Regions from separate parts of the Chromobacterium sp. CV08 genome, predicted to be linked through region 2. Evidence: predicted binding sites of a transcription regulator. Region 2 holds the regulator's gene; each other region holds the start of a gene.
The links. The regulator sigma-54, encoded in region 2, starts transcription at its own class of promoters, with help from an activator protein. The targets are predictions, from matches to a motif close to CTGGCACGCTTCATGCTT.
Positions count from the first base shown of each region.

Region 1: a site for sigma-54 is predicted at 1,220-1,237, ahead of glnK (P-II family nitrogen regulator). Genes of this name have one in related genera too.
Region 3: a site for sigma-54 is predicted at 1,881-1,898, ahead of glnA (glutamate--ammonia ligase). Genes of this name have one in related genera too.
Region 4: a site for sigma-54 is predicted at 2,516-2,533, ahead of WNM05_RS17025 (TauD/TfdA dioxygenase family protein). Genes of this name have one in related genera too.

Region 1 covers NZ_CP150453.1:4,450,628-4,455,945, reverse strand. The annotation lists gene WNM05_RS20275 (ammonium transporter) at 1-803, opposite strand, end outside; gene glnK (P-II family nitrogen regulator) at 828-1,166, opposite strand; gene WNM05_RS20265 (accessory factor UbiK family protein) at 1,491-1,778, shown strand; gene WNM05_RS20260 (YifB family Mg chelatase-like AAA ATPase) at 1,785-3,287, shown strand; gene WNM05_RS20255 (SPOR domain-containing protein) at 3,357-4,121, shown strand; gene WNM05_RS20250 (thiol:disulfide interchange protein DsbA/DsbL) at 4,150-4,761, shown strand; tRNA gene WNM05_RS20245 (tRNA-Met) at 4,868-4,944, shown strand.
Region 2 covers NZ_CP150453.1:1,608,946-1,614,263, reverse strand. The annotation lists gene lptA (lipopolysaccharide transport periplasmic protein LptA) at 1-441, shown strand, start outside; gene lptB (LPS export ABC transporter ATP-binding protein) at 438-1,166, shown strand; gene WNM05_RS07735 (RNA polymerase factor sigma-54) at 1,173-2,573, shown strand; gene hpf (ribosome hibernation-promoting factor, HPF/YfiA family) at 2,711-3,049, shown strand; gene ptsN (PTS IIA-like nitrogen regulatory protein PtsN) at 3,172-3,633, shown strand; gene hprK (HPr(Ser) kinase/phosphatase) at 3,626-4,582, shown strand; gene rapZ (RNase adapter RapZ) at 4,563-5,318, shown strand, end outside.
Region 3 covers NZ_CP150453.1:1,322,311-1,327,628, reverse strand. The annotation lists gene mtgA (monofunctional biosynthetic peptidoglycan transglycosylase) at 1-151, opposite strand, end outside; gene aroE (shikimate dehydrogenase) at 313-1,134, opposite strand; gene WNM05_RS06295 (rhodanese-like domain-containing protein) at 1,240-1,692, opposite strand; gene glnA (glutamate--ammonia ligase) at 1,965-3,383, shown strand; gene WNM05_RS06285 (DUF4124 domain-containing protein) at 3,516-3,974, shown strand; gene glnL (nitrogen regulation protein NR(II)) at 4,129-5,190, shown strand; gene ntrC (nitrogen regulation protein NR(I)) at 5,216-5,318, shown strand, end outside.
Region 4 covers NZ_CP150453.1:3,726,723-3,732,040, forward strand. The annotation lists gene WNM05_RS17010 (type I polyketide synthase) at 1-446, opposite strand, end outside; gene WNM05_RS17015 (acyl carrier protein) at 449-793, opposite strand; gene WNM05_RS17020 (FcoT family thioesterase) at 841-1,392, opposite strand; gene WNM05_RS17025 (TauD/TfdA dioxygenase family protein) at 1,385-2,290, opposite strand; gene WNM05_RS17030 (enoyl-CoA hydratase/isomerase family protein) at 3,091-3,873, opposite strand; gene WNM05_RS17035 (DUF4180 domain-containing protein) at 3,901-4,287, opposite strand; gene WNM05_RS17040 (cysteine-rich CWC family protein) at 4,362-4,703, opposite strand; gene WNM05_RS17045 (branched-chain amino acid ABC transporter substrate-binding protein) at 4,818-5,318, opposite strand, start outside.

The DNA.
Region 1 (5,318 bases), 2.0 Mb from region 2:
CCGGCGCGGCCGTCGGCGGCGCCGGCTGAGCCGGCGTTGAAGCCGAACCAGCCTACCCACAACATCGAGGCGCCGACCAGCGTCAGAATCAGGTTGTGCGGCGGCATCGCCTCTTTGCCGAAGCCGATGCGCTTGCCCAGCACCAGCGCGGTCACCAGGCCGGCCACGCCGGCGTTGATGTGCACGACGGTGCCGCCGGCGAAGTCCAGCACGCCCTTGTCGCCCATCCAGCCGCCGGGCGCCCACACCCAGTGCGCGACCGGCACGTAGACCAGCAGCGACCACAGCGCCATGAAGACCAGCATCGCCGAGAACTTCATCCGCTCGGCGAAGGCGCCGGTGATCAGCGCCGGCGTGATGATGGCGAAGGTCATCTGGAACGTCATGAAGACCGATTCCGGGATGGTGCCGGCCAGCGGATGCACGGCCAGCTTGCCGGCGTCCTTCATGTAAACCATGCCGTCCAGCAGGAGGCGCGACAGGTCGCCGATGTACGGCGTGCCGACGGTGAAGGCCAGGCTGTAGCCGATCACGGTCCACAGCACCGTCACCAGCGCGGTGATGGCGAAGCTTTGCATCAGCGTGGCCAGCACGTTCTTCTTGCGGACCATGCCGCCGTAGAACAGGGCCAGGCCGGGTATGGTCATGAACAGCACCAGCGCGGTCGATGTCAGCATCCAGGCCGTGTCGCCGGAATTGATGACCTTGGCGGCGGCCACGGCCGGGCCGGCCGGCGCGTCGGCCAGCGCGGGCAGGGAGAGGGCGGTCAGGCCGGAGGCCATTGCGGCGAGCATCTTTTTCATTATGTTTCCCCAGTTTTCCGGTGGTCAGACGGCGTCGGCGCCGGTTTCGCCGGTGCGGATGCGGATCACCTGCTCCAGGTCGTAGACGAAGATCTTGCCGTCGCCGATCTTCCCGGTGCGGGCGGACTTCTCTATCGCTTCCACCACCTGGTCCAGCAGGGCGTCGTCGATGGCGATTTCCAGTTTCACCTTCGGCAGGAAGTCGACGACGTATTCGGCGCCGCGGTACAGCTCGGTATGGCCTTTCTGGCGGCCAAAGCCCTTGACCTCGGACACGGTGACGCCCTGGACGCCGATGGCGGACAGCGCTTCGCGGACTTCGTCAAGCTTGAACGGCTTGATGACTGCGGTGACGAGCTTCATGGTGGCTCCTTCTCGGAAGGTCGAGTGACTGACGATTGCTGCTGCGGCGGTCAATGCAGGAATCGTGCCAGGCCGCCGCGGACGTTCTCTGAATTGTGATGCAGTGCAAAAGAGACGTCTCTGGCCGTTTGGGCACTTTCCTTGTGCACCGTGCCTGCCTAGACTGCACAACTTTGGTGCAAAGTTGCGCTGCAGCATCGTCGAGTCGAATGGCCGCGGCTGGCGACGCGGCGACCATGACTATGCGTACAGGAAAACGGGAGCGCGACGGCGCTTTTTGCTACACTCGGCAACATGTCAAGACACCCGACGGGAGCCGCCACCATGTTGAGCCAGAAACTGTTTGAAGAGATCAGCGCCAAGATCAGCGAAACCATCGCCGCCAGCCCGGCCAAGGACATCGAGAAGAACGTCAAGGCGATGATGTCCTCGACCTTCGCGAAGATGGATCTGGTGACGCGCGAGGAATTCGACGTGCAGCAGGCGGTCTTGACGCGCACCCGCGAACAGCTGGCTGCGCTGGAGACGCGTCTGGCGCGTCTGGAAACCCAGCTGTTTCCGGACGAGGCAGCGGCCAGGGTGGAAGAGCAGTCCGAACTCGGCCATTCCTGAGCGGCCATGACGCTGGCGGTGGTGGCGAGCAGGGCTTTGTCCGGGCTTGACGCCCCGGAGGTGGCCGTCGAGGTCCACCTGGCCAACGGCTTGCCGGCGTTCAACATCGTCGGCCTGCCCGAGACCGAGGTCAAGGAAAGCCGCGACCGCGTGCGCGCGGCCATCCTCACCTCCGGTTTCGAATTCCCCGCCCGCAAGATCACCGTCAATCTGGCGCCGGCAGACCTGCCCAAGGATTCCGGCCGTTTCGACCTGCCGATCGCCATCGGCGTCCTGCTGGCCTCGGGCCAGGTCAAGTGCGAGGACATCGCCCGTTTCGAATTCGCCGGCGAGCTGGCGCTCAGCGGCGCCTTGCGTCCGGTGCGCGGCGCGCTGGCGATGGCTTGCCAGTGCCATGCGGCCGGCCGCGCCTTCGTGTTGCCCGAGGCCAGCGCGGCGGAGGCGGCCGTGCTGGCCTCCGCCGAAGTCTACGCCGTGCAGTCCCTGCCTCAGGCCTGCGCCTTTCTGAATGGCTTGCAGCCGCTGGAGGCATTGGCGCAGCCGGCCCCCGCCGCCGCGCCGAACTACCCGGATCTGGCCGATGTCAAAGGCCAGGCCGTCGCCCGCGGCGCGCTGGAAATCGCCGCCGCCGGCGGGCACAGCCTGCTGTTGATGGGGCCGCCGGGCACCGGCAAGTCCATGCTGGCGGCGCGTCTGCCGGGCCTGCTGCCGCCGCTGTCCGAGCCGGAGGCGCTGGAGAGCGCGGCGGTGCTGTCGCTCGGCTCGCAGGGTTTTCAGCCGGAACGCTGGCGGGTGCGGCCGTTTCGGGCGCCGCACCATACCGCGTCGGCGGTGGCGCTGGTCGGCGGCGGCGGCGAGCCGCGGCCCGGCGAGATCAGCCTGGCGCATCACGGCGTGCTGTTTCTCGACGAGTTGCCGGAATTCGACCGCAAGGTGCTGGAAGTGCTGCGCGAACCGATGGAAAGCGGTGTGATCCATATCTCGCGAGCGGCTCGACAGGCCAGTTTCCCTGCGCGCTTCCAGCTGGTGGCGGCGATGAACCCCTGCCCATGCGGCTATCACGGCCATCCATCGGGCCGCTGCCGGTGCACGCCCGAGCAAGTGGGACGATATCGCGGTAAAATCTCGGGTCCATTGCTCGACCGCATCGACCTGCAGGTGGAGGTGCCGGCGCTGAGCGCCGTGGAATTGCAGCAGGCGGCGCCCGGAGAGTCGAGCGCGGCGGTCCGCCAGCGGGTCGAGTTGGCCCGGCTCCGCCAGCACCGGAGGCAGGGCTGCCTGAACGCGGCCTTGCAGGGCGCGGCGCTGGAGCGGCATTGCCAGGGCGACGAGTCGGCGCTGGCCTTGCTGGCCGAGGTCTTGCCGCGGCTCGGCTTGTCGGCGCGCGCGTATCATCGGATACTGCGGGTTTCGCGCACCATCGCCGATCTGGAACAGGCCGAACGGATCGGCCGCGGCCATGTCCTGCAGGCGATACAGCTGCGGCGCATGATGCCTGGCGGCGCCTGACATAAGAAATTGATCAATCCAGCCCGGACGGCGCGTCGCCGTCCGGACAGACAACAGCGGTAGTGGTGAATGGCTAATCGAGATCTGAAAAACTCCCCCCGTCCGTCGCGCGGACGCGGCAACTCGTCCTCCTCGTCGCGCGGCGGCGGCGGCATGCTGGCCGGCATCATCATCGGCCTGATCGTCGGCGTCGCGGTGGCGGTGGGCCTGGCGATGTATCTCAATCGCTCGCCGGCGCCGTTCCAAGCCAAGAATGCCAATAAGCCCGAGACCTCGCAACCGCCGACCGAGTTGCTGGCGCCGGGCACCCGCATTGCCGACGCCGCGTCGGCCACCGCGCCTGCGCCGCAGCCGGCGGCCCAGGCGCAGCCGCAGGCGACGCTGGACTCCGGGGACAGCATACCGCTGCCGCCGCCGGTCCAGCCGCACGAGGCCAAGCCGGAAGCCAAGGCCAAGCCGGCCGCGCCGGCGGCCCAGGCCAAGAGCGACAAGAACGACCAGCGCTTCGATTTCTACAAGATCCTGCCGGGGCAGGTCGATGCGGTGACGTCCGACGCCAAGGGCGGACGTTCGTCGGAACCTTCGTCGTCGGCGACTGCCAAACGGGTTTATTTGCAGCTGGGCGCGTTCCAGAACCAGGACGACGCCGACAACCTGAAGGCCAAGCTGGCCTTGCTGGGCGTCGAGGCCAAGATCCAGTCGGTCAATGTGCCGGACAAGGGGATGGTGCACCGGGTGCGGGTGGGGCCGCTGAGCCGCCAGGACGAGGTGGATCGACTGCGCGCGCAATTGAAGCAGGACGGTATCAGCGCCAATGTGGTGAAGGCCGAGTAGGCCTTATTTGAACATACGGGAAAACAAGATGAAGAAATGGTTGCTGTTGATGTTGCTGGCGGTGAGCGGCATGGCGAATGCCGCCATCGAGCTGGGCAAGGACTACACGATGCTGAGCACGCCTCAGCCGGTGGCCAATCCCAAGAAGGTCGAAGTGATCGAGTTCTTTTCCTATCACTGCATCCATTGTTACGACGATGATCCGGCCTTCAATGCCTGGTCCAAGACGCTGCCTGCCGACGTGAGCTTCCGCAAGGAGCAGATCGTGTGGCAGAAGTCGATGGAAGGCTTCGCGCGCATGTTCGCGACGTTCAACGCCACCGGCACTTTCGACAAGCTGCACCGCGCCGCTTTCGACGCCCAGATCAAGCAGCGCGTGAACCTGGCCGACGCCGACCAGTTCCAGAAGTGGATCAAGCAACAGAAGGGCGTGGACAGCGCCAAGCTGCTGCAGACCTACAATTCCTTCGGCATTAACGCCCAGGTGGCGCGCGCGGCCAAGATCACCCGCGACTACCAGATCCAGGGCACGCCGACCGTGATCGTCAACGGCAAATACGTGGTGGTGACCAGCACGCCTGAGCGGATGATCCAGGTGATGAACGAGCTGATCGCCAAGGCCCGCGCCGAGAGGAAGTAAGCGCGCGAAGCGGTGGACAGGGCGGCCTTGGCCGCCCTTTTTCATGGTATTTCGAAAAAAGTTGTTGACGAAGTGATTCGATAGTCTTAATATGCAACCTCTCTGACGCGGGGTGGAGCAGTCTGGTAGCTCGTCGGGCTCATAACCCGAAGGTCGTAGGTTCGAATCCTGCCCCCGCAACCAAGCATTCCCGAAAAGCCGAATCGTTCCGATTCGGCTTTTTGCATTCCATGCGCGCCGCGCCGGAAAGCGCTTGGCAGTTTCTTGCGCGCAAACCCGCAAATCACTATGCGCGATTGCGCGCGGCCAGCCTATTCTTTGACGCCGATCTTGCATCGCCCTGCAAGATTTGTTCGCTTGTTGCGATGCCCTATCTCGGTTCCGAACTTTTTTGTAACAGTTTGCAATGTCGGTCATGACGATATCACGTTAAGTACATTGTCTTAAACCATTGTTGCGGCTATAGATTTTCCCGGACGCTGATCTTGATGAGCGTCAATCGATTTGCATATCTTGCCGCGGGCGACTTTTGATCCTGGTCAAGGCCCTTGAAATAT
Region 2 (5,318 bases):
ATGGACCAGATCAAAGGCGTTTCCGTCTGCACCGGCAATGTGGTCGTGGTGCAGGGCACGCTGCGTCTGAACGCCGACAAGGTGGTGGCCACCCAGGACAAGCAGGGCAACCAGACCTTGCAGGCCACCGGCCGCATCGTCACCTTCCGCCAGAAGATGGACAATAACGGCGGCTGGGTCGAGGGCCAGTCCAGCAAGCTCGACTACAACAGCGCCGCCCACAGCGCGGTGCTGACCGGCAACGCCCGCGTCAAGCGCAACGGCGACCTGGCGATAGGCACCGTGATCACCTACGACACCCAGAACGAGACCTACCAGGTGCTCGGCGGCGGCAGCGGCGCGGCGGCCGGCAAGGGCGGCCGCACCACGGTGATCCTGCAACCGAAGAACACCGCCTCGCAGCCCGCGGCAGCCAAGCCCGCCGGAGCGGATCAGCGATGAACCCCAGCATACTGACCGTATCCCACCTGAAGAAGCGCTTCAAGAAGCGCACCGTGGTCAAGGACGTCTCGCTGAGCATACAGAGCGGCGAGGTCGTCGGCCTGCTCGGCCCCAACGGCGCCGGCAAGACCACCAGCTTCTACATGATCGTCGGCCTGATTGGCGCCGACGACGGCGACATCCGGCTCGACGACGCCTCCATCACCCGCTATCCGATACACCAGCGCGCCCAGCTCGGCCTCGGCTACCTGCCGCAGGAGGCGTCGATCTTCCGCCGGATGACGGTGGAGGAAAACATCGCCGCCATCCTGGAAATCTCCGGACGCAAGGGCAAGGAGCTGGAAAAGGAACTGGATCTGCTGCTGGACGACCTGAACATCGGCCATCTGCGCGACAGCAACGCGCTGTCGCTGTCCGGCGGCGAACGGCGCCGGGTCGAAATCGCCCGCGTGCTGGCCACGCGGCCGCGCTTCATCCTGCTGGACGAACCGTTCGCCGGCGTCGACCCGATCGCGGTGATAGACATCCAGAAGATCATCTCCTTCCTGAAGGAACGCGGCATAGGCGTGCTGATCACCGACCACAACGTCCGCGAGACGCTGCGCATCTGCGACCGCGCCTACATCATCAGCGACGGCTCGGTGCTGGCCTCCGGCCAGCCCGAGGAACTGGTCAACAACGACAGGGTGCGCGAGGTCTACCTCGGCGAGCACTTCCATCTGTAAGCGGCGATGAAACAGGCCCTTCAGCTCAAGGTCTCGCAACAGCTGACGCTGACGCCGCAGCTACAGCAATCGATCAAGCTGCTGCAGCTGTCCACGCTGGACCTGCAAGCCGAGGTGGATCGCTTCCTGCTCGACAATCCGCTGCTGGAACGCGGCGACGAGCCGCACGACGGCGAAGCCGCCCCCGACGGCGCCGACCATGGCGCCGGAGAAACGCAGGATGCCGACGGCCGCGACGACGGCGCCGGCGTCGGCGAACTGCTGGACTGGGGCGCCGGCGGCCGCCAGGGCGGCGACGACGACTACGATCCGATGCTCAACGTGCCCAGCCAGCCCAGCCTGCGCGAGCACCTGCTGGCCCAGCTGGGGGAAATCGCGCTGAGCGACCGCGACCGGGCGGTCGCCAGCCTGCTGATAGAGGAACTGGACGACGACGGCTACCTGCCGCTGGACCTCGACGAGCTGGCCGGCAATCTGCCGCTGGAGCTGCAGCTGGACAGCGACGAGCTGGCCGTCGGCCTGAAGCTGCTGCAGCAGTTCGATCCGGCCGGCGTCGGCGCGCGCTCGCTGGCCGAATCGCTGCAACTGCAGCTCCTGCGGCGACCGGCCGACGAACCGGGCCGCGCGCTGGCGCTGGACATCGCGCGCGAACACCTGGAGCTGCTGGGCGCGCGCGACTACGCGAAGCTGAAGAAGCTGCTCGGCTGCCACGACGCGGCGCTGCGCCAGGCGCAGGCGCTGATCTCCCGGCTGAACCCCTACCCCGCCAGCGGCTACGGCCACGGCGACATCCACTACGTGATTCCGGACATCGCGGTCAGGAAGCTGCGCGGCCGCTGGGTCGCGGAGCTGAACCGCTCGGCGATGCCGCGGCTGCGCGTCAACCGGCTGTACGAGCGGCTGCTGGCCGACAAGCGCGGCGCCGGCGAACTGGCCGGCCCGCTGCAGGAGGCGCGCTGGCTGGTGAAGAACATCCAGCAGCGATTTGACACTATTCTGAAAGTGGCGGAAGCTATCGTTGAACGGCAGCAATCGTTCTTTGAACATGGCGAGGTGGCGATGCGGCCGCTGATCCTGCGCGACATCGCGGACGAGATCGGCCTGCACGAATCCACCGTTTCCCGCTCGACCAGCCAGAAGTACCTGCTCTGCCCCCGCGGCCTGTTCGAGCTCAAGTACTTCTTCGGCAGTTCGCTGGAAACCGACGGCGGAGGAGAATGCTCCGCCACCGCCATCAAGGCTCACATACGCGGCATGATAGACGGCGAGGACAGCGCGAAACCGCTGTCGGACAGCGCCATCGCCGACGCGCTGGCCCGCCGGGGAATACAGGTTGCCAGACGCACCGTAGCCAAGTATCGTGAAGCCATGCAGATTCCGGCGGTGAATCTGCGCAAGGCACTGTGACAGGCCTTGAGGACCGGTTTACGAACGCGCGGGCCAAAGCGGTACGACACAGAAGCAGCGGATCGTAAGCAGGTTCTAAGAAATACAATGCCGCCCGGCAACCCGACCGGGTGGTCAACACCAGAAGGAGCTAGGGTATGAACCTCAAAGTAACTGGTCTGCACCTGGAAGTCACCCCGTCGCTGCGTGAATACATCGAAAACAAACTGGAGCGCATCACCCGCCACGTCGACCATGTGATCGACATCTCCGTTACTCTCTCGGTGGACAAACTGGTTCAAAAAGCGGAAGTCAACGTGCACCTGTCCGGCAAGGACATCCACATCGAGGCGTCCGAGGCCGACCTCTACGCCGCCATCGATCTGCTGATGGACAAGCTGGACCGCCAGGTGCTGAAGTACAAGGAAAAGCTGACCGAGCATCGCGCGCAGGGCACCGGCCAAAGCTCCGGCGAAGCGGCGCAAGCCTCGCTGTGACGCGACTCTGAAGGCAACGGGAACCGGACGGTTCCCGTTTTTCTTTGCGCTTGCCGGTTTTCAGTACTATCAAGGCAACGTAGAATTCCGGGTTTCTCCAAGAGCCGCATGCATAACCCAATATGAATCTCATCGGCAAAATCCTGACTCCGGACCATGTGCTGCTCGATCTGGACGTCTCCAGCAAGAAGCGGGTGTTCGAACAGGTGGGCCTGTTGGTGGAAAACACCCGCGGCATCGCCCGCAGCGAGATTTTCGACAGCCTGTTCAGCCGCGAAAAACTGGGCTCCACCGGACTGGGACAGGGCGTCGCCATTCCACACGGCCGCGCCCGCGGCCTGAAGGAGGCCACCGGCGTGTTCATCCGGCTGAAGGCGCCGATCCCGTTCGACGCGCCGGACGGCAAGCCGGTGCAATGCCTGTTCGTGCTGCTGGTGCCCGAACATGCCACCGACCTGCACCTGCAGGTCTTGTCCGAACTGGCGCAGATGTTCTCCAGCCGCCAGATGCGTGAGAAGATGCTGGGCATCGCCAAGCGCGACGAACTCTACCAGCTGCTCAGCGAATGGACCCCCAATGCCTAGCATCACCGTACGCAGGCTGTACCAGGAAAATCAGCAGAAACTCAATCTGACCTGGGTGGCCGGCACCGGCGGCTCCGACAATGTGATCGGCAACGACGACCAGCGCCCGACGCTGGCGCTGGTCGGCCACCTGAACTTCATCCACCCTAACCGGGTGCAGGTGCTGGGCCTGGCCGAAGTCGATTATCTGAACAAGCTGGAGCAGTCGGCGGCCAAGACCGCGCTGGACCAGTTGTTCCACAAGAGCATGTCGGTGGTGATGGTGGCCAACAACCAGCCGGTGCCGCGGCTGCTGCGCGACTACTGCCACAGCCACAACGTGCCCTTGATGTGCAGCACGCTGGAAAGTCCGTACCTGATGGACGTGCTGCGGATCTACCTCGCCCGCGCGCTGGCGGTGTCCACCGTGCTGCACGGCGTCTTCCTCGACGTGTTCGAGATCGGCGTGCTGATCATGGGCGACTCGGCGATGGGCAAGAGCGAGCTGGCGCTGGAACTGATCTCGCGCGGCCACGGCATGGTCGCCGACGACGCCGTCGAACTGTACCGCATCGGCCCGGACACGCTGGAGGGCCGCTGCCCGCCGCTGTTGCGCGACTTCCTCGAAGTGCGCGGCCTCGGCATCCTCAATATCCGCACCATCTTCGGCGAGACCGCGGTCCGGCCGAAGAAGGTGCTGAAGCTGATCATCCACCTGGTCAAGGCAAACGACCAGGCGATGCAGGCCCTGGACCGGCTGAACATCCAGTCCGAGACCCAGGACATCATAGGCGTCACCGTGCGCAAGGTGGTGCTGCCTGTGGCCGCCGGCCGCAACCTGGCGGTGCTGGTCGAGGCCGCCGTGCGCAACTACATCCTGCAGCTCAGGGGCATAGACAGCACCCGCGAATTCATCGAACGCCACACCAACTTCCTACGGGACCAGGAAAATGCGCCTGATATTGATTAGCGGCCTGTCCGGCTCCGGCAAGTCGGTGGCGCTGCGCGCGCTGGAGGACTCCGGCTTCTACTGCGTCGACAACCTGCCGGCGACGATGCTGCCGGAGGCGATGGCGCTGTACGCCGACTTCGGCTACGAACAGATCGCCATCAGCGTCGACACCCGCTCCGGCCCGTCGCTGAGCGCGCTGCCCGCCGTGGTCGGCCGCCTGCGCGGCCAGGGCATGGACGTGCGGCTGCTGTTTCTCGAGGCCAGACGGGAAACGCTGGTCAAGCGCTTTTCCGAAACCCGCCGCCGCCACCCGCTGTCCGGCGCCGGCATCACGGTGGAGGAAAGCATACGGCTGGAGCAGGAGATGCTGGCCGACATCCCGGAACTCGGCACCCGCATCGACACCAGCGAGCTGTCCGCCAACGCGCTCAGAAGCTGGGTGCGCGAACTGGTCGACGCCGACGGCAGCGGGCCGACGCTGATCTTCGAATCGTTCGGCTTCAAGCACGGCCTGCCGCAGGACGCCGATTTCGTCTTCGACGCCCGCTGCCTGCCCAATCCCTACTACGATCCGCAGTTGCGACCGCTGACCGGCCGCGACCAGCCCGTCATCGACTTCTTCGCCGGCCACAAGGAGGTGGCCGAGATGATAGCCGACATCCAGGCGCTGATCGCCAAATGGCTGCCCTGCTACGGCAAGGAAAACCGCAGCTACCTGACGGTGGCCGTCGGCTGCACCGGCGGCCAGCACCGC
Region 3 (5,318 bases), 290 kb from region 2:
CGTCCTTCTTCAGTCTGGCCAGCTGCTCGTTCATGAAGGAGCTGGCATCGGGATTGTGGTCGCGCCAATACAGGATATGGCCGAACACCCACAGGTTATAAAGCACAAAGGCGGCCATCAGGACCGCCAGGATTTTCAGGAAAAGACGCATCATGCAACTCGCGGAGCGAGGACCTCGTGATACGCATCCCGTGCAGTACGGCATGCGTGCGACCCGCTGGCCGCTCAGCGGCAGACCGGGTTCAAACAAGGGCCGCCGCGGCGGCCCTCTTTACTATTGCGGGGATGGCACAGCAGTACGGCGGATCGCCGTCAGGCCAGCACTTCCCTCAGCATATTGGTCACCTTGCGCGTTTCCGGCTGGATGCCGCGCCAGATCGAGAACGACTCGGCCGCCTGCTCCACCAGCATGCCCAGGCCGTCGGCCAGCATGCCGGCGTTCTCGCCCTGGGCGCGCTGCAGGAACGGCGTCAGGCCGCTGCCGTACACCATGTCGTAAGCCAGCGTGCGCGGCGTGAACACGCCGTGCGGCAGCGGCGGCATCTCGTTGTTCAGGCTGGTCGAGGTGGCGTTGATGACGATGTCGAAGCTGCGGCGCTCCAGCGCCGGATAGCCGACGGCCTCGACCTTTCCCCAGCGCGCGAAATGATGCGCCAGCGCCTCGGCCTTGATCACGGTGCGGTTGGCTATGGTCAGGCTGGCCGGCTTCTGCTCCAGTATCGGCTCCAGCACGCCGCGCACCGCGCCGCCGGCGCCGAGTATCAGCACGCGCTGGCCGGCGATCGGGTAATCCAGGTTCTCGACGATGTCGCGCACCAGGCCGACGCCGTCGGTATTGTCGCCGTACACCTTGCCGTCGCGGAAGGTCAGCGTGTTCACCGCCTCGGCGGCGCGCGCCCGCTCGGTGAGCTCGGACGCGTAGCGGAAGGCGTCGCCCTTGAACGGCAGCGTGATGTTCAAGCCCTTGGCGCCGCTGGCGACGAACGCGTCCACCGCTTCGCCGAAGTGGCCCAGTTCGGCGGACAGCCTTTCGTAGCGGATGTCCTGGCCCGTGGCCCGGGCGAACTCCTCGTGGATGAACGGCGACTGGCTGTGGGAGATCGGGTTGCCGATAACGGCGTAACGGTCGGTCATGTCCGGCTTTCCAATGTCTGAATGGTTGGTCTGCGGCGACGCAGCGCTTCAAGCGACACTTTGCCGTTTAATGACGCAAACTTCAACCGCGGCGCGCGTCGCGGCTCAGCCCTGCACCCACGGCAGGCCGCGCTGGCGCCAGCCGCCGACCGAGTTGCGGTGGCCGTCGGCGTCCAGATCGCCCTCGAAGCCCTCGAGCACGTTGTACACCTCGCTGTAGCCGTTGGCCGCCGCCAGCCGCGCCACCTGGTCGGAGCGGGCGCCGGAACGGCACATCACCAGCAGCACCGCCTCCGGATCGACCTGCTGGGTCAGCTGGGCCAGGAAATGCGGGTTCGGCGCCATGCCGGGATAGCTGCGCCACTCGATGTTGACGGCCTGCGGCACCGTGCCGACGAATTGCCATTCGGCGTGGCTGCGCACATCCAGCAGCACCGCCTTGGGCAGGCCCTGCATCAATTCGTAAGCCTCGTCGGGCAGGACCGCACCGCTATAGGGCAGGCCCAGCTGCTCGGCGCGCCTGTGCGCGGCCTGCAGTATCTGACTCGTTTTGCTCATGCTGTTTTCCTCCTGCAACACGGATCGCCTATGTTGGCGATTATCTGCCCGGCCGCCGCCGCTGGCAAATCGCACCAGAATGGTGCAGGACGACATTGCCGGCACCATCTTGGCCCGCCGGCGCGCATTCCGGCCGGCTGGCTAAGCCCATTCGGCTATGACACAATGCAGCAGCAGCGATTCTGGAGCTGGCACGCTTCCTGCTTAATGCCGGGCGTACCGATTTTTACGCACTTGCCCTTGGGTGCACGTTGCCTTTCAGGAGATAAACCATGGCAGTAGCCGACGTAGTCAAGCTGATCCAAGAAAACGACGTCAAATTTGTCGATCTGCGCTTTACCGACACCCGCGGCAAAGAACAGCACGTCTCCATCCCGGCCCATGTGCTGCTGGAAGACGCCGACGACTGGTTCGAGCGCGGCCACGCTTTCGACGGCTCCTCCATCGCCGGCTGGAAAGGCATCCAGGCATCCGACATGCTGCTGATGGCCGATCCGGCCACCGCCCGCATCGACCCGTTCTTCGACGAGCCGACCGTGTTCATGCACTGCGACGTGATCGACCCGGCCGACGGCAAGGGCTACGACCGCGACCCGCGCTCGATCGCCAAGCGCGCCGAAGCCTATCTGAAGGCGTCCGGCCACGGCGACACCGCCTACTTCGGCCCGGAACCGGAATTCTTCATCTTCGACAGCGTGACCTGGGGCACCGACATGTCCGGCTGCTTCGTCAAGATCAAGGCCGAGGAAGCGGCCTGGGCGTCGGCCGAGGAGTTCGAGGGCGGCAATATGGGCCACCGTCCGGGCGTCAAGGGCGGCTACTTCCCGGTTCCGCCGGTCGACTCCTCGCAGGACATCCGCTCGGCCATGGTGCTGCTGCTGGAGGAGCTGGGCGTGCCGGTCGAGGTGCACCACCATGAGGTGGCCACCGCCGGCCAGAACGAGATCGGCACCCGCTTCAGCACGCTGACCCAGCGCGCCGACTGGACCCAGATCCTGAAATACGTGGTGCACAACGTCGCCCACAGCTACGGCAAGACCGCCACCTTCATGCCCAAGCCCATCGTCGGCGACAACGGCTCCGGCATGCACGTGCACCAGTCGATCTGGAAAGACGGCGTCAACCTGTTCGCCGGCGACGGCTATGCCGGCCTGTCCGACACCGCGCTGTACTACATCGGCGGCATCATCAAGCACGCCAAGGCGCTGAACGCCATCACCAATCCGGGCACCAACTCGTACAAGCGCCTGGTGCCGCACTACGAAGCGCCGGTGAAGCTGGCCTACTCGGCGAAGAACCGCTCGGCCTCGATCCGCATCCCGCACGTGGCCAGCCCGAAGGCCCGCCGCATCGAAGCGCGCTTCCCGGATCCGCTGGCCAACCCGTACCTGTGCTTCTCGGCGCTGCTGATGGCCGGCCTGGACGGCATCCAGAACAAGATCCACCCGGGCGACGCCGCCGACAAGAACCTGTACGATCTGCCGCCGGAAGAGGACAAGCTGATCCCGACCGTGTGCGCGAGCCTGGACGAGGCGCTGGACGCGCTGGACAAGGACCGCGAGTTCCTGACCCGCGGCGGCGTGTTCTCCAACGAGTGGATCGACGCCTACATCGAGCTGAAGATGCAGGAAGTCAACCTGGCCCGCATGACCACCCACCCGGTGGAATTCGCGATGTACTACTCGCTGTAAGCCTGCCCAGGCGCGGCGGAACGGACGGCGGCCCTCACGGCCGCCGTTTTTGCGCCCGCTGTCCGCAACGCCATATGACGCGGCCGCCGGATTTGCTTATCATGCAGAAGCCCCCTAATCCAGTCACGCACGATGAAGACACTCGCCCTCAGTCTGCTGCTGGCCTGCTGCGCCGCCCAGGCCGACACCATCTACAAATACGTCGACGCGAACGGCAACGTCACCTATACCAATGTGCCGCTCCGCGGCGCGCAACCGATCAAGCTGAATCCCCTGTCGTCCTACCCCAGCCGCAAGGGCGGCGCCTCCCCGGCCAAGCCGGCCGCGTCCGGCGGCTATCCCAACATCGACGCCGACACCCAGAAGCAGCGCGACGGCGGCCGCAAGAAGATTCTGGAGCAGGAACTGGCCAACGAGTCCAAGGCGCTGGACGCCGCCAAGAAGGCGCTGACCGACGGCAAGGCCGTCCGGCTCGGCGACGAGGCGCGCAACTACCAGAAATACCTCGACCGCGTGCAGAAGCTGCAGAACGAGGTCACCGACCGCGAGAAGAACGTCGACGCGCTGAAGCGCGAACTGGGCATGCAGTAGCCACTCGCACCATTTTGGTGCAAACTGAAGCGATCATGCCCGCAGGCGGCGCCCGCCGCCGCGTCGTCCGGCCTCATGCCGGCTGGCGCGCTTATTGCTGAGGCATGACCGCGGCCGACCGCCGCCAGCCCATCATCATCACAAGCGGACCCCAATGCCCATACCCAGCTTTGCCGGACTGGAGCTGCTCGACACCCCGGTGCTGATCTGCGACGCCGACGCCGCGCTGCGCTTCGTCAACCCCGCCTGCGAGAACCTGCTGGCGCTGGGCAGCCGCGAGCTGCTGCGCCACGGCCTGACCGAGCTGTTCCAGCCCTGCCCGGCGCTGCGTCAGGCGCTGGACACCGCCTTGCGCCAGGGCGCCAGCTATATCGAGCACGATCTGGAACTGCAGGCCCAGCACAGCGGCGCCACGCTGCACGTGGCGCTGACCATCACCCCGATAGACGCCGACGGCGGCCTGGCGCTGATCGAGCTCAGACCGCTGGACCAGCAGTTGAAGATCGCCAACGAGGAGCGCGCGCTGCTGCAACACCAGGCCAACCGCGAGCTGATCCGCAACCTGGCGCACGAGATCAAGAACCCGCTAGGCGGCATACGCGGCGCGGCGCAGCTGTTGGATCACGAGTTGGCCGACCGGCCGGAGCTGAAGGAATACACCGAGGTGATCACCGAGGAGGCGCGGCGGCTGCAGACACTGGTGGACCGCCTGCTGGCGCCGCACCGCAGCCACAGCCGCGGCCCGGTCAACATCCACGAGGTGCTGGAGCGGGTCCGCAGCATCGCGCTGGCCCAGCATCCGCAGGGCCTGACGCTGACGCGCGACTACGACACCAGCCTGCCGATGCTGTCGGCCGACAAGGAGCAGCTGATCCAGGTGGTGCTGAACATCGTCAACAACGCGGTGCAGGCGCTGCGCGGCCAGGGCCGCATCGTGCTGCGCACGCGGGTGGCGCGCCAGATCACGCTGGCGCGCAAGCGCCACCAGCTGGCACTGAAATTGCAGATCGTCGACGACGGTCCCGGCATTCCCGACGACATCCGCGAGCACATCTTCTACCCGCTGGTCACCGGTCGCGCCGAAGGCACCGGGCTGGGGCTGACGCTGGCGCAGGCCTTCGTCCACCAGCACGGCGGCGGCATAGAATTCGAATCGCGCCCGGGCCAGACCTGCTTCACCGTGCTGCTGCCCTTCGGCCCCGACGCCGCCGGATGAACACAAGAACAACAGGAGAAACACCATGGCCAAGCCGGTCTGGATCATAGACGACGACAAGGCGATACGCTGGGTGCTGGAAAAGGCGCTGAGCCGCGCCGACATCGGCTTCGACAGCTTCGCCAGCG
Region 4 (5,318 bases), 2.1 Mb from region 2:
CGGGCGTAGTCCAGGCTGCTGGTGCCCAGATAGACCGAGCCGTCCCCGCCGCGCAGTTCGGCCGGATTCAGGCCGGCGTTTTCCAGCGCGTGCCAGCACAGCTCCAGCATGATCCGCTGCTGCGGATCCATATAGCGCGCCTCTTTCGGCGAGATGGAGAAGAAGGCCGGGTCGAACTTGTCGATATCGTCGAGATAGCCGCCCTCGTTGGTGCAGATCAGATTGTCCGGATGGTGCAAGGACTGGAAATAGCGTCCATTGTCCCAGCGCGATTCCGGAATCGGCACGATATTGTCCCGCCCAGCCAACAGCAGGCGGTGAAAGCCTTCCAGGTCGGCAATGCCCTCCGACAGGCGCAGGCCGACGCCGACGATGGCGATGGGCTCGTATTTTTCGGCCAGCAGCTGTCTGGCCGCCGCCGCCAGCTTAGAATCCGGGTGATCCATGTTTAGACTCCAAATTCCTTTTTCAGAATTTCACGCACCAGCGCGTCCCCCAGAACCGGGCCGTCCTGCGGCCGGACGGCGGCGGGCCTGGCGCTTTCGGATTGCAGGCGCTCCAGCAGGAAGGACGCCAGCGCGGCCAGCGTCGGATAATCGAACAAGGTGCTGGATTGCAGCCGTATCTGGAACCGGCTCTCCAGCCGGCCGCGGATTTCCAGCGCGCCGACCGAAGTCAGTCCCTGCTCGAACAGGCTCTGCTTGGACTGCAGCGCGCCCTTGTGCAGCACGGCCCTGGCGATCGCGTGCAACTCCTGCTCCAGCTGCGCGCGGGTAATGGACTGCGGAATCAAGGCTTGGCCTCCTTGGCGGGGACCCGCTGCGACGCGGGTCCGCCCTGTCAGGGGTTGAGAATGGCCAGGTCGACCTCGCCGGCGGCTTCGCCGCCGGCATCGTCGAAAAACCGGCAACTGGTCTTCAGGAACAGGAAGGGCTGGGCGGTGCGATGCAGCCGGGCGGACCGGATCACGAACTCGCCGCGAAAGCTGGACGCGTTCAACGGCTTGCTGAAGCGGCTATGGAAGCGGGTGATCAGGATGTCGGGCAACTGGCGCGAGAAGAATCCCTCGACGCCCCAGTCGGAGAAGTACGATGCCAGCCGGTATTTCGACGCATGGGCGATCGCGTCGTACATGATCTGGTTGTAACAGATGTTGAACTCCACCGAGTTGAAGTGCCCGGTGCTCTCGATGTAGCAGGACTCGGGAACGGAGAGGACGCCGCAGGACACCACCTCCTCCTTGCCGTCGCTGTGGTCGACGCCGATATCGGCCGTCTCCAGATAGCGGGCGTTGTCGAAATAGACCGACAAGACCCGCGCCCGCAGCGCCGGATCGTTGAAGACGGCGGGCGGCGCCGGCTGGCGCGCCAGTAGCTGTTCGGATTCAAGCAAGGCTCAGCCCCTCCTTCTCGCGCGCCGGCGCCGGCTCGCCGCTGAACGGATGGCCGTCGTAGGCGGTCAGACGGAAGGTCTTGGTCGGCTCGATCTTGTCGCTGTGCTTGGCATGGTGGACGAAGCGCCGGTTGTCCCAGACGATGATGTCGCCTTCGCTGATGTTCAGCAGCTGGATGTTCGGATGGCTGAAGCTGTCGTCGGTCTGCCCGGTCTCGGCCATCAGCTCGCCCAGCGTCGCGGCGCCGTCGGCGTCGTCGGCCAGCGTCAGCGACTCGGTGAAGCCCCGGCTGGCGTACAGGATGGACTCGCCGGTGACCGGATGGCGGATGACCGCCGGATGCTCGACCGCCGGGGTCTTGCTGTCGACCTCGGCCAGGATCTCCCCTATCGGGCGGTAGACGTCGCTCGGACGTATCTTGAAATAGCGGCGGACCGAATGGGTGGCCGTCGCGCCTTCCAGCCTGGCCTTCAGCTCGGCCGGCAGCCGCCGGTAGGCCTGGGCCATGTCGATGAAGTAGGTGCCGCGATTCTGCGAGGACACCACTTGCGGATAGGTGATGGTGAAGGCGAACGGCTGCCGCATGAAGGCATAGTCGGAATGCCAGAACTTGCCGGTCCTCGGCACGCCGACCAGCTTGCCGTCCGCCTCGCAGTTCGAAGAGACGAAAATTTCCGCATGCTCCGGGTGGCGGTACATTTCCTCGTAGTAGGGGCAGATCTCGCCGATGCGGCGGCCGAAGCGGACGAACTCGGCGGCGGAGGCCGTCTGCGCCTTCAGCACGACGATCCCGTGCTGGTAGACGGCCTGTTTCAGTTGCCGGATCTCTTCATCGTCCAAGTCGGTCACCCGGCGATCGAGAATCGCCGCTGTGTCGCTGATCACAAGGTTCTTCATTCCATGCTCCCTGGAGTCGCTACAAATCCCACCCGCGCCATTCGGCGCGATTCCGTTGAAATGCAAGGCAATCGTTCGCCATAGGATTGACTCCCGACGAACAATTAGAGTAATCGCTCGATATTCTATTGGTATTTGTATGACATTTGTCAATTCATTAAGCATTAAAATTGACATTTGTTGCTTTTGTGCTGATTTTCTCAGCGCTGAATATTCGCGGCGGGAAAGCGCAAGCCGCGCCAGCCCTGCGTCGAAGGCGAATGGCGGCGATGGGGACGGCCGGGACGAAAAGCCTCGCCGGCGATGGAAAACGGGGAAGGCGGCCCCGGCGATGCCGGGCCGTCGGACTGTCGGAAAAACGAGGAGCGGCGCAATCGCGCCCTAAAGAGCCTGTTTACGATGCTTTCATTTCTGCAGGACGCACGGCGCGGAAAGCGGCCCCGAAGGGCAGTCCGGCAGGCAGGCCATCCGCCGCGTTGCCGGGCTGGACCCTGGAATCACCAGGGTCTACGCCCTCCGCCTTGCATCTGGCCTGCTGGCTGGGCCGCGCTGCCCGTAAAAAAAGATCGTGAACAGGCGCCAAGGACCGGAACGGTCAGGCGGCGGCCGCTGCCGACGGCCGCCGGGATTCGGGAAATGGGCGGCCCAGCCGCCTGGGAAAGCGTTGCCGGCCGGGCGCGGCGCCGAGAGACGGCGGCGACGGCGGCACGGCTCCGGGCGGTCGCGACGGAAGTAAAGAACGCCGCGGCCCGTCTACGCCCGGCGTCGGCAAGGCGATACGCGGCCTCATCGCCGCCGCCTCACCGCCCCTTGAACTTGGGCGCCTGCTTGTCGAGAAACGCCCGGGTACCGACGCGGAAATCGTCGCTCTGCGCCGCCAGGCCGAAATAATCGGCGCCCAGCGCCGCCGACTCGTCCTCGGACAGCGCCAGGCCGCGGTGCATCGCCTCCCAGCTGAGCCGCACCGCCACCGGCGATTGCGCCAGGATTTCGTCCAGCAGCGCCTGTGCCTCGGCCAGCAGCCGGTCCGCCGCCGTCACGCGGTTGACCAGGCCCAGCCGGCAGGCCTCTTCGGCGTCGATCAGCCTGCCGGTCAGCAGCAGCTCCGCCGCCCGCCCCTTGCCTATCAGGCGCGGCAGCCGGGTCGTGCCGCCGAAGCCGGCGACCGCGCCTATCCTGACCTCTGGATGGCCGAAACGGGCATGCGAAGCCGCCAGCCGCAATGTGCAGGCCTCGGCGATCTCCAGCCCCCCGCCGAGCGCGTCGCCGTTCAGCGCCGCCAGCACCGGCTTGCCCAGCGTCTCGATGCGGCGGGTCACCGCCACCGCCAGCCGCGCCAGCTCGCGCACCTCGTCCGGCGAGGCCTGGTTGAGCCAGCGTATGTCGGCGCCGGCGGAGAACACCCGCCCGCCTCCGCTGACGATCACCCCGCGCACCGCCTCGTCCACCGCAGCCCTCTCCAGCGCCGCCAGCAATTGGCGCAGCAGCGGCCGGTTCATCGCGTTCAGGCAGTCCGGGCGGTTCAGCTCCAGCCACGCGACGCCCCCTTCTATCCGGCAACGCACCACATCCGTTTCGAACATGCCGCCTCCCGTCATCGAGCCTGCTTGCTATGGTTCCCGCCGGTCGGCGAGCCAGAGGAGCGCCTCGCCGCGCGCCAGAAACAGCCGGCAGCCATGTCCTCGCCTGGCCTCGGCCAGGAATTCGCCGAAACGCTCGCCGTCGCTGCGCCCCTCGCCTATCACCACCGCGGTGCGGAGCTTGTAGTTCTGCAGCTTCTGCAGGAACTCCCCGGCGAAGCGCGTGCGCAGCTGGAAAAAGGCGGCCGGCAGGACGGCTGCATCGAGCAGCAGCCGGCCGCAGTCCTCGCCGGCACAGGCGGCCACCAGATCGACGGCCTGCGACGCCGCCTCCAGCGGGGCCAGCCATTCCAGCGCGCGCGATCCCCCCGCGTCGAACACCCGGTATTCCATCGCGCCCTCGCTCAAAATATCCACAACGCATTTAAAACCCAAACGCGCCGACCCGGCAAGCGCGATCCGTCCGGCGATGGACGCGGCGGCCGCCCCCGTCACAGCCGCCGCTGCAGGCAGCTCGGACACAGGCAGTCGCTGTCGGCCTCGGTCGGCGACAGCGTCGCCGGCAGATCGGCGCACCAGCAGCCGCCGTTTTCGCCGCCGGCGCCGCAGGTGAAGCCGTTGCCGCATCGCGGACAGGTCTTGGCCTGGACCGGCACAGGCAGCGCCAGCAGGCGCCGCCAGACCTGTTCCTTCTCTTCCTTGCCATAGCCCGACCAGCCGGCGATCTCGTCCAGCGTACGGCGGCAGCCGACGCAGACCCGGCCGCTCTCGTCCAGCCGGCACACGCCTATGCAAGGCGACGGCGGCGGCGTTTCCATGCTTGCCCGCTTCACGGCTTGTCTCCGTTTCCATTGATCGCCACGATATTAACCGTAGGCACCCGTCTTGTCCGCGCAAACAAAAACGGCGCGGAAATCCGCGCCGTCCTCTCGCTGCCGCGTAAACGCTTACTTGGCGGCCGAGGCGTCCTTGGCCGCGCCGCCGCCGACGGTCTCCATCACCTTCCACTGGCCGTTCTCGACCTTGTAAACGGTGATGCCGCCATCCTTCAGATCGCCCTTGTCGTCATAGGTCCAGTTGCTGGAGGTCACGCCCTTGTGGGTGATCTTGGCCAGCACCGGCAGATAGGACTTCGGATCGGCCGAGTTCGCGTCCTTCATCGCCTGGATCAGCGCGCGGGTCGCGTCGTAGCCGTACGGCGAATAGGTGGCCACGTCGGCCTTGAAGCGGGCCTTGTAGCGGGTCTCGTAGTCCTTGCCGCCCGGCATCTGCTCCAGCGGCAGGCCGGCCAGCGAGGCGATGGTGCCGTCGGCTTCCTTGCCTGCCAGCTGCAGGAAGGTCGGGGTCTTGGTCATTTCGCCGGAAATCAGCGGGGCCTTCAGGCCCAGGCGCTTCATCTGCTTGACCATCGGCGCGGACTGCGCGTCGGCGCCGCCGTAGAACACCAC